DNA from 4 places in the Rhizobium sp. AN68 genome. Region 3 is predicted to be linked to each of the others. Evidence: predicted binding sites of a transcription regulator. Region 3 holds the regulator's gene; each other region holds the start of a gene.

Region 1 (4,043 bases), 640 kb from region 3:
CGCCGCGTGCTGACGGAACCGACATCATCCTCTCGCTCGAGCGCATGAACCGTATCCGCGACATCGATCCGGTCGCCAACACCATCGTTGCGGATGCCGGTTGCATTCTCGACGACATTCACAAGGCCGCATCGACCGTGGAGCGGATGTTCCCGCTGTCGCTCGGTTCGCAGGGCTCGTGCCGCATCGGCGGTAATCTGGCCACCAATGCCGGCGGCACGGCAGTTCTCGCTTATGGCAATATGCGCCAGCTTTGCCTGGGGCTTGAAGTGGTGCTGCCGACAGGTGAAATCTGGGACGGGCTTCGCCGGCTGAAAAAGGACAATACGGGTTACGATCTGCGCGATCTCTTCATCGGTTCGGAAGGCACGCTCGGCGTTATCACCGGTGCGGTGCTGAAGCTTTTCCCCGTGCCGCTCGGCCATCAGGTGGGTTTTGCCGGTCTTCGATCCACCGACGATGCGTTGAAGCTGTTCGAAATGGCCTCGAACCTCTGCGGCACGGCGCTGACCGGTTTTGAGCTGATGCCGCGCATCGGCGTGGAATTCACCGCCAAACATATTCCCGGCGTGCGCGATCCGCTACAAACGCCGCATGACTGGTACGCGCTCATCGATATCTCCACCTCAGATTCGGCTGAGACGGCTGAAACAATGATGCAATCGCTGCTGGAGCGCGGTTTTTCGGCCGGGCTGGTCGAGGATGCGGTGATCGCTTCATCGGAAGCGCAGCGTCAGGCGCTCTGGCATATGCGCGAAAGCATGTCGGATGCGCAAAAGCCGGAAGGCGGCTCTATCAAACACGACGTTTCCGTTCCGGTGTCGAAGATACCGGAATTCATGGCAACGGCGGAAAAGGCCGTTCTTGCCGCCATTCCCGGCGCCCGCGTCTGCGCCTTCGGCCATCTGGGCGATGGCAACATCCACTACAATATTTCCCAGCCGGTTGGTGCGGACAAAGCTGAATTCATCGGTCGCTGGCGGGATATGAACGAGATCGTGCACGGCATCGTACTGTCGCTCGGCGGCTCGATTTCGGCCGAACATGGCATCGGCCAGTTGAAGCGCGACGAACTGGCCGCGATCAGGCCTGGCATTGAAATGGACCTGATGCGACGCATCAAACACGCCTTTGACCCCGCCGGCATCATGAACCCCGGCAAGGTTATCACCGCCCGCTAGGGACAGCAGCTTCATCATCGTTGCAGGTTAGTTGGAAGTTCTCGCCGTCCAGGCGGGAACCAGTTCCGCATTCAGGCGGCGCGGCTTTTGCGCGTGCACGAGCTGTGTCAGGCCCATGCCGGATTTTGCGATCGCCACCGCATGTTTCTTCGGCATCAGGTAGCCGCATTCCAAGGGAGGACGGCGGCGCACTATCCGGCTGAAAAAGGGCCGCTTGTGATACCGGGACGGCGAGAAACGCGCGGGCTCGGCACAGACAGCCACATATTCAAGAATCTCTTCGATCCAGCCGCTCTGCGGACGCGCACCCGGTTCGACCAGCAGGATCCAATGCCCGCGCGCCGAGCGCATGACATCCTCAATATCCCACTGCGCATAAAAACGGCAGCCAGCGGCATCGGCGACGCGCGACGATCCATCGCGCGAACCGTGATCGAGGATCACAACGTCGCTTACCAGCCCTTCCACGGCCCCGGTTACAAGCGCAGACAGCGTATGCGCCAGTTCCGGTTCCTGATCCCGGCATTCCATTATGACTGTCAACATATGCATAGCTCTAACGCATCGCACAATAAATTGCCACTGCACTGGATGTCAGAAAATCCGCGACCGTTCAGGCTTAACTCTAACCCACCTTCAGGTGGGATTGACACAAACAAGACCCCGGCCGCGGGTGTGCCAGCTATCGATTTTGCATTTTTTGTTCTTGTAATGTTCTCATTTTTGCGGTAGGAATTTAATCATTCGAAGAAGCAATGAAACGCCGGTTCGAGTGGAAACGGTTTAGGGCGTTGGCTTGCCTTGAGAGGCGTGCGGCACCCTGGGAGCATCCAGATGAGAGACCATACGCTTTCGGGGCAGGCTGCTTTCCAGCCGAGCCATACGCCTGACATTGCCAATGCGCTGGCCGATGCGTCGGGCCTGCGCATCGAGATCGACCGTCGTCGCGGGCGTGGTGCCGGACTTAACCCGGGCGGGCGCTTCGAGGCCCTGCAGCGGGAGGTTTTCGACGATGGCTGGCAGACCCTCGAGGAGCTGCCGGAGTTCCGCACCGAAGTGCAGGTGGAAAAGCCGCGCAGCATCATCAGCCGCAACGAATCGCCTGACATCCCTTTCGACCGTTCCATCAATCCCTATCGCGGCTGCGAACATGGCTGCATCTACTGTTTCGCCCGTCCGACGCACAGCTATATGGGGCTTTCTGCGGGGCTGGATTTCGAGGCGAAGCTTTTCGCCAAGCCGGATGCGGCAAAGCTGCTCGAAAGGGAGCTGGCGAAGCCCGGCTACAAGCCGCGGGTCATTGCCATCGGCACCAATACCGACCCCTATCAGCCGATCGAGCGCGAATGGCGCATCATGCGGCAGATATTGGAAGTGCTGGCAAAGGCCGACCATCCCGTCGCCATCGTCACCAAATCGGCCCTGATCAAGCGGGATATCGATATTCTGGCGCCCATGGCCAAGAAGGGTCTAGTGAAGGTTGGTATTTCCGTGACGACGCTGGACCGCAAGCTGGCACGCAGCATGGAACCGCGCGCCGCCACGCCCGAAAAGCGGCTGGAAGCGGTCAAGGCGCTGACGGATGCCGGAATTCCCGTGGCGGTGATGATGGCACCTGTCATTCCCGCACTCAACGATCATGAGATCGAACGCACTCTCGAAGCCGGCAAGGCCGCTGGCGCAACGGAGGCCTCCTATGTGCTGCTGCGCCTGCCGCTGGAGGTCAGCCCCCTCTTCCGCGACTGGCTGCTGCGCAACTATCCGGACCGCTACCGGCATGTCATGTCGCTGGTGCGCTCCATGCGCGACGGCAAGGATTACGATGCGGAATTCGGAAAACGCATGAAGGGTGCTGGTCCCTATGCATGGCAGATCGGCAGGCGTTTCGAAATGGCGACGAAACGGCTTGGCCTCATCCGCCGCGGCATTCACCTGCGCGACGATATCTTCGTGCCGCCGGGAGGTGCCGGCGTGCAATTGTCGCTGCTTTGAAAATATGAGGCCCGCTTGGCCGATCGAAGGCGCATTACGATGCGCGCAACGATACCCAGCGGTGCAGACACATAAGGAGTGGTGGCCCTTTCCTGTTGAAGGAGCCATGCTCTTGACGAAATGCCCGGCGGGTTTTCCCTGGCCCGTCGGACATCACCCCCGGAACCCGCCGCCTCGCGTGCGATCGTTTTTCCTCCGCCGCCCCGTTGGAGGATCAAAGGTCATGACGACCTAAGGGGCACGGTTGGCCACGCCCCTTGACCCGGCTGGCCGCGCCCGTCATCGCCCGCTTCCGGGGGCTTGCAGGAGATCGGGTGTGTGTGCAAGTTTCTGCCGCATGAAACGCCGCACCACACCCGATTCTCCTGCCCTCTTTGATCTCGCCGATACGGGACCCGATTTCTCCTTCGAACTTGAAGCGAGGAAGAAGGGGCTTTGGCCCGTGGCCGGCACGGATGAGGCAGGCCGGGGACCTCTCGCGGGACCAGTGGTTGCGGCAGCTGTCATTCTCGATCCCGACAACATTCCTGGTGGTCTTGACGATTCCAAGAAACTGACCAAGCTGAAACGGGAAAGCCTGTTTCTGCAAATCATGGAAACATCGATCGTTTCCGTCGCCTCCTCTGGCCCCGGTCTTATCGACACCATGAATATCCTGCGCGCCAGCCTCGACGCGATGCGTCGCGCCGTACTCGGCCTCGAAATCTCCCCAGCCCTCGTGCTGGCAGATGGCCGCGACAAGCCGCCGGGCATCACCTGCGAGTCGAAGGCCGTCATCAAGGGCGATTCCCGCTCCCTCTCAATCGCCGCCGCTTCGATCATCGCCAAGGTGACCCGTGACCGGATGATGGAACGGGCCGGTGTAGTGCA
Region 2 (4,043 bases), on a different contig from region 3:
CAGGTCAACGGTGTAGATGTGGTTCAGGGTCGCCCGAAGGGTTGGAAAGAAGCTGACGCGAGCGGCCACGAATTCCTCCTGCAACAGCTGAAGACAAGCCTGATGCAGCCTTAAATTAGCCAGCCGGTTGTTGCGCGCGAGTTTGCGGAAAACCCGCGTCGGATCGTAGGCCATCGACGTCCCTTCTCATGGCGCCTGATAACGCCGCTTTTCAATCGACGTGTTCGAGCTCGGACTTGCTCTTCAGAACCTTCGCCCCATCTTCCTGCTCGATAAGATAAGCGGGTTCGTCCTTGCTGGCCTTGCGCTTTATCGTGGAACCGGAAATCGTTTTTTCGACATCATCAGTAAACGTCTCGACGATTTTTCCTTCGCCGGTTCCGTTGCCCCATTTCCAGCGAACCTTCGTACCCTTGCGATATCCAGACATCATCATTTCCTGACCAAAGAAAATCAAATGCGAAAGCGCCGGGCTTGTTCCCTCAATCCTCTTCCAGCGTCAGCCGGAATTGCGCCGCCTCGAGATCTTTAGGCGGCTGCATGCCCAGATGTTTCCAGGCAGTACCGGTCAGAACGCGGCCGCGCGGCGTGCGCTGGATGAAACCCTGCTGGATCATGTAGGGTTCTATGATGTCTTCGATCGCATCACGCGGCTCCGACAAGCCAGCGGCGATGGTCTCGATACCAACAGGGCCGCCGCCGAAATTGACCGCGATCATGGTCAGATAGCGCATGTCCAGCTGATCGAGACCCATTTTGTCGACAAGCAACCGCGTCAGTGCTTCGTCGGCAATCTCACGGGTGACGGCTTCCGCCCGTGCCACCTCAGCGAAATCGCGAACCCGGCGCAAGAGCCGTCCGGCGATGCGCGGCGTGCCGCGTGCACGCCTTGCTATCTCGCGTGCGCCATCGTCGGTCATGTTCAGACCCATCAGCCGCGCGCCGCGCCGAACGATCAGTTCCAGCTCGTCGACAGTGTAGAAGGCCAGACGGACAGGAATGCCGAAGCGGTCGCGCAGCGGCGTTGTCAGCAAACCAAGACGCGTGGTCGCGGCAACGAGGGTGAACTTGGAAAGATCGATCTTCACCGAGCGGGCCGCAGGCCCTCACCGATGATGAGGTCGAGCTGGAAATCCTCCATTGCCGGATAGAGAATTTCCTCGACTGCCGGGTTGAGACGATGGATTTCATCGATGAAGAGCACATCGCGCTCCTCGAGATTGGTCAAAAGTGCGGCAAGGTCGCCAGCCTTGGCGATCACTGGTCCAGAGGTGGACTTGAAGTTGACGCCAAGCTCCTTGGCCATGATCTGCGCCAGCGTGGTTTTGCCGAGACCGGGAGGCCCGACGAACAACACATGGTCCAGCGCCTCGCCACGGTTCTTTGCCGCCTCGATAAACACCTTGAGATTGGCGCGAGCCTCGGCCTGGCCGGTAAAATCGTCCAGCGACTGCGGGCGCATTGTGGTGTCGATATCTTCACCGCGCTTGTCCGCCGAAATCAGTCTGTCCGCATCGCTCATAGAGGGCATTCCATTGTTCTAAACCAATTCAAGAGATGGTCTTCGCCGCTATATCACGACTGTCGCACGAAGGCGCTTCACGAAATTCAGCATCGCACCCGGCTTCGTTCGCTTGCTGCGCGCAGCTTAGCGTGAAAGTTCGCGCAGGCCGAGCCGGATGAGTTTGGCGCTGTCGCCGCCCTCCCCGCCGTTCTTCAGCGCTGCCGCAACGGCATTTGCGGCCTGATCGCGTGAATAGCCGAGATTGGTGAGCGCCGACACGGCATCCGCCACCGGCGCGGAGGCGACACCCTCGCCAAGTTCCTGCTTGAGCCCGATGGAAGCCGAAGCTTCTCCTGCAAAGGCAGGCGCCTTGTTGCGAAGCTCGGTAACGAGGCGCACCGCCACCTTCGGCCCTACGCCCGGCGCACGCGAAATCATCACCTTGTCCTGCAGCGCTATCGCATTGGCGAGTTCAGAAGGCGACAGGGTAGACAAGACGGCCAGCGCCACTTTCGAACCGACCCCCTGCACGCTCTGCAGGAGATTGAACCATTCCCGCTCAAGTGCGGACAAAAAGCCGAACAGCCTCAACTGGTCTTCGCGCACATAGGTTTCGATGAAGAGGACGACCGCTTCACCAGCGGAACCTATTTTTGAGAGTGTGCGCGCCGAGCAATAGGCGACGTAACAAACGCCGTGCACATCCACCAGCACGTAATCCGTACCGATTTCCTCGATGGTGCCTTTAAGTTTTCCGATCATGATGCCGCCCGCTGCAATGAGACTTCAATATTCAACCGGCCGCCAATAGCCGCGCCATCCTGTCGCCGCCGCGATTATGGGCGTGGCAGATTGCGATCGCCAAGGCGTCCGCCGCATCGTTACCCTTGAATTCTGCTTTCGGCATCAGGATTTTCAGCATCATGTGGATTTGCTGCTTTTCGCCGTGCCCAACACCTATGACGGCTTTTTTGACCGCGTTCGGCGCATACTCGAAAACAGGCAACCCTGCCCGCGCCGGAACCAGCATGGCAATGCCGCGCGCCTGACCGAGCTTCAGCGTGGCGACAGCATCCTTGTTCACGAACGTCTGCTCCACCGCCGCCTCATCGGGCTGATAGCTGTGAACGGTATCCGCCAGCCCATCATGCAGCTGGCACAGGCGGGAGGCGAGATCCATATCACCATCCGATGTCACAGTGCCGGAAGCGACAAACCGAAGGCTGTTGCCGAAGGTTTCGATGACACCCCATCCGGTGCGCCGCAACCCGGGGTCGATACCGATGATTCGAATCGTCTTTTGCATAAGCCACCCTATCTTTTCGGCTGCGACCCTGCCAGCGATAAGTGAACAAAACGACAACATTGATCAAATTTGCAGTGCAGCATTTACCTCTGCTTAAACCGCGTACCGCATTGTTCCCGCACAAAATCAAAAAGGGGAGCTGCGGACATGATGATCCGCAGCGCAATATTTTCGCCATATCAGCCATCCGGTGGCGCCATCAATGCATGGTGCGGGAAGTGATACGGCATTGAGGGCTGCATCGGCCATGCTGAACCGTTTTCATTCCATATCCACCAAAGTGCTCGTGATTTTCCTTGCGCTGATGACGATCTCGACCGGGGCTCTCACGCTTCTCGGCTATCAAAGCAGCAGCGGCGTTCTCGAGGAACAGGCGTCGAAATCCATGGAGAGCATTCTCGTCTTCAGGGGCGACATGCTGCAGGAACGCCTTGAGCAGCTTGAAACGCAGGCGGATTCCATCGCCAAGATCGAATCCCTGCAGATGGCGGTAGTTTCCATGCGCAGCGGCTGGGGCACCGTGCAGAAGAGTTCCGGCGACGCAAAGGCGGAACTGCAACGCGTCTTCGTCAAGGAAAACCCCTACGGAGAGAAAGAAAAGCTCATCAAGCCCGAAAATCCGAGCGGCTTTTATTATTCCACCCATGAAAAAACCCAGACGGATATCGGCGGCTACCTCAAGGGAACCCCATTCAGCGATGTTCTCTTCATCGATCCGGCCGGCACGGTTTATTACTCCTATCTGAAAGGACCGGCTTTCGGGGAAACCGTCACGGGTGGCGCCTGGGCGGATAGCGGCCTTGGGGCTGCTTTTGCGCGCGGAGCCACCAACGCAGGAAAAGCCGTGAACGACGTGGCGCAGACGAGTTTCTCCGGCCTGCGCATCGACGCCGCGACTAAAGAGGCCAGCATCTATTTCGGCATTCCGGTAGTCAAATTCGGTGCGTTCAAGGGCATCGTTCTCTTCCGCGTCAAACAAGAGGTCTTCAGCCAGATCCTCGCGAAAGGCATCTCCGCCGGCAGCTCCGAACAATCCGCGATCGTTTCCGCCGATGGCAAGGTTCTGGGCGTGGACGGCAACGGTCTCGTCAGCCTTAATCCGGCAATCTATGGCTTCCATGCACAAGCACTCAATACGTCCGGCATGACGATCGCCAAGATCAACCGTCCGGACGGCGAAGCCAATGCCTATGCCCGCGCCTTCTCGTTTGCCGGTGAAAAATACCTCGCGGT
Region 3 (4,043 bases):
GGCCACGCCAACCGCAACGGCCGCACGCGCCAACGTCTCGACGAATTCGCGCTGGCCACCTGTGGAGCCGCCCTGCCCGCCCGGTTGCTGCACCGAATGGGTGGCATCGAACACGACAGGTGCGCCGAGCGCTGCCATGATCGGCAAAGAGCGCATGTCGGAAACCAGCGTGTTGTAACCGAAGGACGCGCCGCGCTCGCACAACATCACATTCGGATTGCCGCTCTCATTGAGCTTGGCGAGCACGTTCTTCATGTCCCAGGGCGCCAGAAACTGGCCTTTCTTGACGTTGATGATGCGGCCGGTTTTGGCGGCAGCAACGAGAAGATCGGTCTGGCGGCTGAGGAACGCCGGAATCTGCAGCACGTCCACCACCTCGGAAACGATGGCGCATTGCTCTTCCGTGTGGATGTCGGTCAGAACAGGAAAACCGAATTCCTTTTTGAGATCGGCAAAAACCTGCATCGCGTTATCCAGGCCGATGCCGCGTTTTCCGGAAAGCGAAGTGCGGTTCGCCTTGTCGAAAGAGGACTTGTAGACAAGCCCTATTCCCAGCTTGTCGCAAAGCTCCTTCAGGACGCCAGCGATCATGAAGGCATGTTCGCGGCTTTCCATCTGGCAGGGGCCGGCAATCAGCGAAAACCGCTCGGTATTCGAGAAGGAAACCTTGCTGGCGCCATCGCCGGCGGTGACTTTAAGATTGTTCGTAACGCTCATCATTTTTCCTCGAAGGCGAAGGCAACACCCTGACCGGGTGCTGCGGGCACCACCAGACGGCCGTCCGCTTTTGCGCAGGACACGCCATTAGCAGCAAGCACCGCCTCTGTCACGGCAAGATCGTGTGACGAAAAGACAATGCCCGCGCCGCGCAATCCGCCTTCGTTGCCATCCTGAGCATTCAGGGCCTGCCCGCTGAAAGCCGGTTTTCCGGTCAATCTGATGCTGGCATTGCCGGTCGCGAAAACCATATCACCGCCCGGAGACCATTTGCCTTCACAGCCAAACACCGTCTCGATCAGGCCCGCCACCTTCATATCGCCGCCGGTAAACAGGACGATTTCACTGAGGCCGGTGACACCATTGGCGTGGCGCTCCAGCATGGTGCGATCGCCCGGAAGGGCTTGAACCCGTTGACAACTGAACAAAAAGAAATCCGCGGCCGCCCCGCTTGCAGCAAAAGCAAGCCGGAACGCCGCCTCGCCTTGCGAGCCATCCGGCATCCGAACAGGCCGCGAAAACTCGAAAACATCGCCCGCCGAAAGGCCGGCTGCCCGAAACCGCTCATGGTCAACCAAGGCGTCTTCAGTCCTGGCGACAAGAGCCGAAAAACCCTCCTGCCCGTCCCGTTGCCGGAAGGCCACATCCCTGCCAGTGAAAACATCACCCCTCTCTATTGACGCATTATATTTAGCCGGATCAGTAATTGCGAGCGGCTCCAGATAGGTGCCATCGGCGAAAAATACGCAGGCATTTTGGGTGCCGAAAGGATGCAGAGCCTCCGGCGCAACCGTAAAGCCAAGACTGACGAGGCGCTTCACGGCGACGCCTATGACTTCCACGGGCAAAACGAGATGGTCAACGCTATAGGGTTTCGTCATGAAAATGTATCCTGCTGGCCTTCCGCCCGGAGCATGCCGGGACGGTTTCGACCGCACAAAAGCACAATTGCGTGCTATGAGGCAAATCATCACAGCAACAGATGGCACCTTCACGAAATTTTAGGGGATTGCAGAACACATATGGAACATATAGTGTTCGTTCTGTATTTGTTTCGCGACTTCCACTACGATTCTAAAGGGTGTTTTCCTCATGCTCACGCGCAAACAGCAGGAATTGCTTCTCTTCATTCATGAACGAATGAAAGAGTCCGGCGTGCCGCCCTCCTTCGATGAAATGAAGGACGCACTCGATCTTGCTTCGAAATCCGGCATCCACCGCCTGATAACCGCTCTCGAAGAGCGAGGATTCATTCGTCGGCTACCGAATAGAGCTCGGGCGCTGGAAGTCATCAAGCTGCCCGAGGCTTATACGCCGGGTGCAAGGCCGCAGCGCGGCTTTTCGCCAAGCGTTATCGAAGGCAGCCTTGGCAAGCCCAAAACGCCGGAACCGGCCCCTGCCCCCAAGACGCCGGCCAATGATCTGGGCGGCGCTGTCACCGTGCCGGTCATGGGCCGCATCGCTGCGGGCGTACCGATTTCCGCCATCCAGAACAACACCCATGATGTGGCCGTGCCAGTAGACATGCTTGGCACGGGCGAACATTACGCTCTTGAGGTCAAGGGTGATTCGATGATCGAGGCCGGCATTTTCGACGGCGACACAGTCATCATCCGCAACGGCAACACCGCCAATCCCGGGGATATCGTTGTGGCTCTGGTGGATGACGAGGAAGCCACGCTGAAGCGCTTCCGCCGCAAGGGTGCCTCCATTGCGCTCGAGGCGGCAAACCCAGCCTATGAGACCCGTATCTTCGGGCCCGACCGGGTTAAAATTCAGGGCAAGCTGGTGGGGCTGATCCGCCGCTACCATTGATCTTATCGAACCGAACGTATTCACTTTATAATAGGCGTCATCGTGAAGATGGCGCCTATATTGGGTTTGGCTTTTTCCAAACGTGGCGGGCTTTTGCGGGTGCACGAGGATATGCGCCATCCAGCCTATGCGCGTTGCCCTTTCTAAACTGAGTTCCTGCTCCATAAAGATGCTTCGGTTTCGCTACAGGCGTGGTGGCGAATGGGCTGCTCGCTGTAATTGTCGAAGCGATCCCATCCGCTGTTTTTTAGCGACGTTGTTCTGTCGTGTTGCGCAGTCAGTTTTAGTCGTCACCAAAGGGTGACTTATCGAAGGCGCGCTCTCAGCGGCCCCACATCACCATTCATCAACGGCGTTTATGGGAGCCATGGATAATTTTCGATATTCCGTGAACGCTTGGCAGGTGTAGAAATACGCGTCATATCCGGGAGATACGCCATGTACGATCTTTATATAGCCAACAAGAACTATTCTTCATGGTCGCTGCGGCCGTGGGTATTGATGCGCACGCTCGGTATCGCCTTTGATGAAAAGCTCATTCCGTTCGGCGAAGGCGTATCCTTCTCCTCCTTTTCGCCGACGGGCAAGGTGCCCTGCCTGGTCGACGAGGGTATGACGGTTTGGGAAACGCTTTCGATCGTCGAATATCTTGCCGAAAGACACCAGGGTGTCTGGGCAAGCGACAAGCATGCGAGGGCCTGGTCGCGTTCGGCCGCAAGTGAGATGCATGCCGGCTTTTCCTCGCTGCGCAATCTCTATCCCATGTCGGTGGGCATTCGGGTCAAACCCAGGGGCGGCGATGCCGGACTTAAGGCCGATATAAAGCGGATCGATGCGTTGTGGAGCGAGGGTCTTACAAAATTCGGCGGGCCATATCTTGCCGGTCAAAAGTTCACGGCGGTCGATGCTTTCTTCTGCCCGGTTGCATTCCGTTTCCAGACCTATGGCAGCGCGGATCTTTCGCCAGCAGCGAAAGCCTATTGCGACCTGCTGCTCGCCCTGCCTGCCATGCAAGAATGGTACGAGGCCGGTTTGAAGGAGAGCTGGCGCGACGCTGGTCATGAAGAGGAAGTTGGCGGGATCGGCGAATTGACTGAAGATTTGCGCGCCAAGGCCCGATGATCCATGCTGGCGGCAGTCATTGCGACGCCGCCAGCAGCCGGATGATGGGCTGCGGCAGATCACGGTCGAAACGTCCGCTTTTCCAGTCGTAATAACGGTGCTGGCTCCAGGGCCTGTCCGTTCCGGCGATTGCGGCGCGCAGCCCGCTCACCACACCCTCCTCCCTCTTGTCAGCAAAATCTATTTCCACAGAACCGAGACGCCGCAAGATGTCACGGCTGAGCAGGAGTGCTCCCGAGCGGCACTGCGAAAAAGAGGTTCTGCGGGAAACAACGACGATATCGGCAATATCGCAGGCTTTTCCGGCGAAGCGGCCATCTTTCAGAACGACGACCCACTCTCCGCTTGCGGCGCTCGCTACGCACCATATGTCTTTCCTGCAGGTGAAG
Region 4 (4,043 bases), 770 kb from region 3:
GCAGTGCGCACATGCGAAAGTCCGGCACGGGCATGGTCCCTGGCGAGAGCAGGATCGGCAAGATAGGTTTTAATGGCATCCCGCAGGGACGCGTAGTCGCCGGCCTCAACAACCATGCCGGTCTCGCCCTTGACGATCATTTCCTCATAGGCGCCGGCATTGCTGGCAACGACAGCCGTCTCGGACGCCATGGCTTCCAGTGGTGTCAGGCCAAAGCCCTCGTTGCGTGACGGTGCGACATAGAGGGTTAGCCGCCGATACCAGGGCTTGATGTCGTCCACCTCGCCCTGAAACGCGATGCGGTCCGCAAGACCGGCTGCTGCGACATCGGCCACGAGCTTGTCGGCGAAGGCCTTGTGCTCTGCGGTCACGCGGCCGGAGATGACGGCCGTCCATTCGGGATAGTCGGGCAGAAGTTCGATCATGGCGCGCACGAAAAGGTCTGTTCCCTTCTGGTGGCGCACCCGTCCGAAACATCCGATGAGAAATTGCCCCGGCAGGCCGGTCGAAGCGATCGTATCCTCCGGGCCGGTTGCGGGATGAAACAGCTCGGTATCGACGCCATGCATGACGACGCTGTGTGGTACTTCCAGAAACGAGCCTGAGCGGCTGCTTGTCGCGACGACCGCATCCATTTTTGAAATCAGAAAGCGGGTATAGGCGGAATGTCGCCTTTGCGCCGCCGAGGTGAACATCAGCTTCAGCTTCATGCGCAGCACGTCACGCATGAGAATGCCCGGCAACATTTCGAGATTGCGGCGGGCGTGCCAGATGCGCGGACCGCTGAGCGGGCCGTTTTGCCAGAGCCGCCACAGATCACGGAAGCGCACATGTGGCAGATGCTGCGGCAGGCCGGGGCCGATGACGGCCACTTTCTGACCCAGCCGGTTTTGTACCGGAATAAGCTGCACGATGGTGGAGGTAACGCCGGAGAGCCTGCGCTTGAAGTTCGGCGCAAGCACCTGCACATCTTTCAGACTGGCGTGGGACAAGATGGGCTTCCGTCTTTGCGGCTAAGGCAGGATGTTCAGTTCAGGATATCAATGCAATGCGCCCGAGGGGCGCATTGCATGAAAGGGCAGATCAGCCCCACTGTACGGCGAGAATCTCGTAACCCTTGGCGCCGCCCGGTGCGTTGACTTCGATGCTGTCACCGACTTCCTTGCCGATGAGGGCGCGGGCGATGGGCGAGGAAATGGAAATGCGTCCCGCCTTCACATCGGCTTCCTGGTCGCCAACGATCTGATAGATTCTTTCCTCGTCGCTATCCTCGTCGATCAGCTTGACGGTGGCGCCGAACTTGATCTTGGAACCGGACATCTTGGAAAGGTCGATGACTTCCGCGCGTGCGGTCAAGTCTTCGAGTTCAGTGATGCGGCCTTCGTTATGGCTCTGGGCTTCCTTGGCAGCGTGGTATTCGGCATTTTCCGAAAGGTCGCCATGGGCGCGCGCCTCCGCAATTGCCTCGATGATACGGGGGCGCTCCTCCTGCTGGCGAAAGCGCAGCTCCTCCTGCAGCTTGATGAATCCACCGTGCGTCATCGGTACTTTTTCTACCATTTTTTTATCCTTCGCAGTCCTGTCGCTTTACTTGCAGACACAAAAAGAAACAGGTTCCGGAGGGGAACTCCGGAACCATGCCAAAATCATAACTAAGCCGACTATATCAGAAGACGACAACGAAATGCCAGCAAATTTGAGACGGGCATTTTCTTGCATTCGTTCAGGGCTTTAACAGATGAGATTGACATTTTTCAATAGAACATATAGTGAACATAACCATGAAGAAGTCAATCAGGCAACGGCTTGCCATTCTTTCCGATGCGGCCAAATACGATGCGTCCTGTGCCTCCAGCGGCACGACGAAACGCAGCTCTGCTGCATCCGGCGGACTTGGCTCCACGGAGGGGTCGGGCATATGCCATGCCTATGCGCCGGACGGGCGCTGCATTTCGCTCCTGAAGATTTTGCTCACCAATTTCTGTATCTATGATTGCGCCTATTGCATCAATCGTTCTTCGAGCAATGTCGAGCGGGCGCGGTTTACTGCCGAGGAGGTGGTGTGGCTGACGCTGGAGTTCTATCGGCGCAACTATATCGAGGGGCTGTTTCTCTCTTCCGGCATTATCCGCTCTTCCGATCATACGATGGAAGAGATGGTGCGGGTGGCGCGGGAACTGCGCGTCACGCATGGTTTTCGCGGCTACATCCATCTGAAATCCATTCCCGAAGCATCGCCAAAGCTTATTGAGGAAGCGGGGCTTTACGCCGACCGGCTGTCGATCAACATCGAATTGCCGACTGATAGCGGCGTCAGCCGTTTTGCGCCGGAAAAGCAGCCCGCCAATATTCGCCGCTCGATGGCTGATATCCGCCTGAAGATCGAGGAGGCGGGGGAGCCGACTGTCAGGACGCGAAAGACCAAACGTTTTGCGCCTGCCGGACAGAGCACGCAGATGATCGTTGGGGCGGATGGGGCTGATGACAGCACCATTCTGTCCACCAGCGCCCGGCTTTATGGCAGCTATGGTTTGCGGCGCGTCTATTATTCGGCTTTCAGCCCCATTCCGGATTCGTCGAAGAACCTGCCGCTCATCAAGCCGCCTTTGATGCGGGAACACAGGCTTTATCAGGCCGACTGGCTTTATCGTTTTTATGGGTTCGACATTGGTGAAATAACCGCGATCGGCGGTAACGGAATGCTCGATCTCGATATAGATCCGAAGCTTGCCTGGGCGCTGAAAAATCGTGACCGTTTTCCAGTGGACGTGAACGTGGCGGATCGCGAAATATTGCTGCGCGTGCCCGGCTTCGGTACCAAGACGGTCGCCTCGATCCTGTCTTCACGCCGGATTCGACGGTTGCGGCTGGAGGATATTGCCCGCTTCGGCGTTTCCCTGAAAAAGGTGAAGGCCTTCATCGTTGCCGAGGGCTGGACGCCGGGCAAGCTGACTGAACGGCCGGATTTGCGAGCGATGTTTGCTCCGCAGCCCGAACAATTATCGCTGCTGTGATGTACGGCCCGGTTCTGGAAGGGCGGGGCGATTTCGGCGAGTGGCGTGATGCGGCGCGCGCGGCTCTCGCCGCCAATGTGCCGCCGGAGGCGATTGACTGGCGGTTGCGGGATGAGAAAGTCGGGCTTCTCGATTTTGCCGGAGAGCCTTTGCCGGCGGCCCGTGCGGATGACGTGCAGGTGTCCGTTCCAGCCTCCTTCGTGACGTTGGCGCAAGCGATTATCTGTCATAGCGATCCGGGTCGTTTCGCACTGCTTTACCGGTTGCTGTGGCGGCTGAAGCGGGATCGCGCCCTGCTGCAGTTCAAGTCCGATGCGGATGTTTCCGAAGCCCGGCAGCTTGAAAAATCGGTCCGCCGCGATTGTCACAAGATGACGGCCTTTGTTCGCTTCAAGGAATTATCCTTGCCGCAGGGGCAGGGCGGGCGGCGGCGCTTCGTCGCATGGTTCGAGCCGGATCACTTCATCGTCGAGCGCACGGCCCCGTTTTTCCAGCGGCGGTTCACGGATATGGACTGGCTGATCGCGACACCGAACGGCTCCGCGCGGTGGGACGGAAACGTGCTGGAGACATCGCGGCAGGCCGCGTCCAAGCCTGAGCTGACGGATGAAACCGACGAGCTGTGGCGAACCTATTATGCCAACATATTCAATCCGGCGCGTCTGAAGATAAAAGCGATGACGGCAGAGATGCCAAAGAAATACTGGAAAAATTTGCCGGAAGCCGAGCTTATTCCAGGTCTCGTTCTCGGTGCCGAGGCGCGGGTGCTGGAGATGGCGGCGAAGGCTGCTAGCCAGCCGCAACCATTCCATCACCGCCTGCAGGCCGCGGCCTCGGCGCGTGAAGAGCCGCCAGCGGCGCCAGACGGTACGCTCGCTTCATTGGCGCGGGAGGCTGGCCAATGCACGCGCTGCGCCCTGCATTGCAAGGCAACGCAGACAGTGTTCGGCATGGGACCTGAAGATGCGAAAGTGATGATCGTCGGGGAACAGCCGGGAGATCATGAGGATCTTGCCGGAAAACCTTTCG

The links. Region 3 encodes LexA, which represses DNA repair genes until DNA is damaged. Its sites were predicted from a motif close to TGTTCNNNNTGTGTTCNG; they were not measured.
Region 1: a site for LexA is predicted at 1,883-1,900, ahead of RBH71_RS16020 (PA0069 family radical SAM protein). Genes of this name have one in related genera too.
Region 2: a site for LexA is predicted at 2,852-2,869, ahead of ruvC (crossover junction endodeoxyribonuclease RuvC). Genes of this name have one in related genera too.
Region 4: a site for LexA is predicted at 1,759-1,776, ahead of RBH71_RS23005 (putative DNA modification/repair radical SAM protein). Genes of this name have one in related genera too.

The regions. Positions count from the first base shown of each region.
Region 1 is NZ_JARWMI010000003.1:623,869-627,911, reverse strand. Features, by position in the region: gene RBH71_RS16030 (FAD-binding oxidoreductase) at 1-1,181, shown strand, start outside; gene RBH71_RS16025 (hypothetical protein) at 1,209-1,727, opposite strand; gene RBH71_RS16020 (PA0069 family radical SAM protein) at 2,016-3,173, shown strand; gene RBH71_RS16015 (ribonuclease HII) at 3,511-4,043, shown strand, end outside.
Region 2 is NZ_JARWMI010000002.1:907,648-911,690, forward strand. Features, by position in the region: gene RBH71_RS07600 (DinB family protein) at 1-174, opposite strand, end outside; gene RBH71_RS07605 (DUF2945 domain-containing protein) at 212-430, opposite strand; partial or broken gene ruvB (Holliday junction branch migration DNA helicase RuvB) at 483-1,522, opposite strand; gene ruvA (Holliday junction branch migration protein RuvA) at 1,649-2,266, opposite strand; gene ruvC (crossover junction endodeoxyribonuclease RuvC) at 2,298-2,810, opposite strand; gene RBH71_RS07625 (methyl-accepting chemotaxis protein) at 3,058-4,043, shown strand, end outside.
Region 3 is NZ_JARWMI010000003.1:1,268,215-1,272,257, reverse strand. Features, by position in the region: gene kdsA (3-deoxy-8-phosphooctulonate synthase) at 1-717, opposite strand, end outside; gene RBH71_RS19240 (VOC family protein) at 717-1,598, opposite strand; gene lexA (transcriptional repressor LexA) at 1,810-2,532, shown strand; gene RBH71_RS19230 (glutathione S-transferase family protein) at 2,971-3,654, shown strand; gene RBH71_RS19225 (ComEC/Rec2 family competence protein) at 3,671-4,043, opposite strand, start outside.
Region 4 is NZ_JARWMI010000003.1:2,037,387-2,041,429, reverse strand. Features, by position in the region: gene RBH71_RS23015 (glycosyltransferase family 4 protein) at 1-992, opposite strand, end outside; gene greA (transcription elongation factor GreA) at 1,084-1,560, opposite strand; gene RBH71_RS23005 (putative DNA modification/repair radical SAM protein) at 1,782-3,014, shown strand; gene RBH71_RS23000 (UdgX family uracil-DNA binding protein) at 3,014-4,043, shown strand, end outside.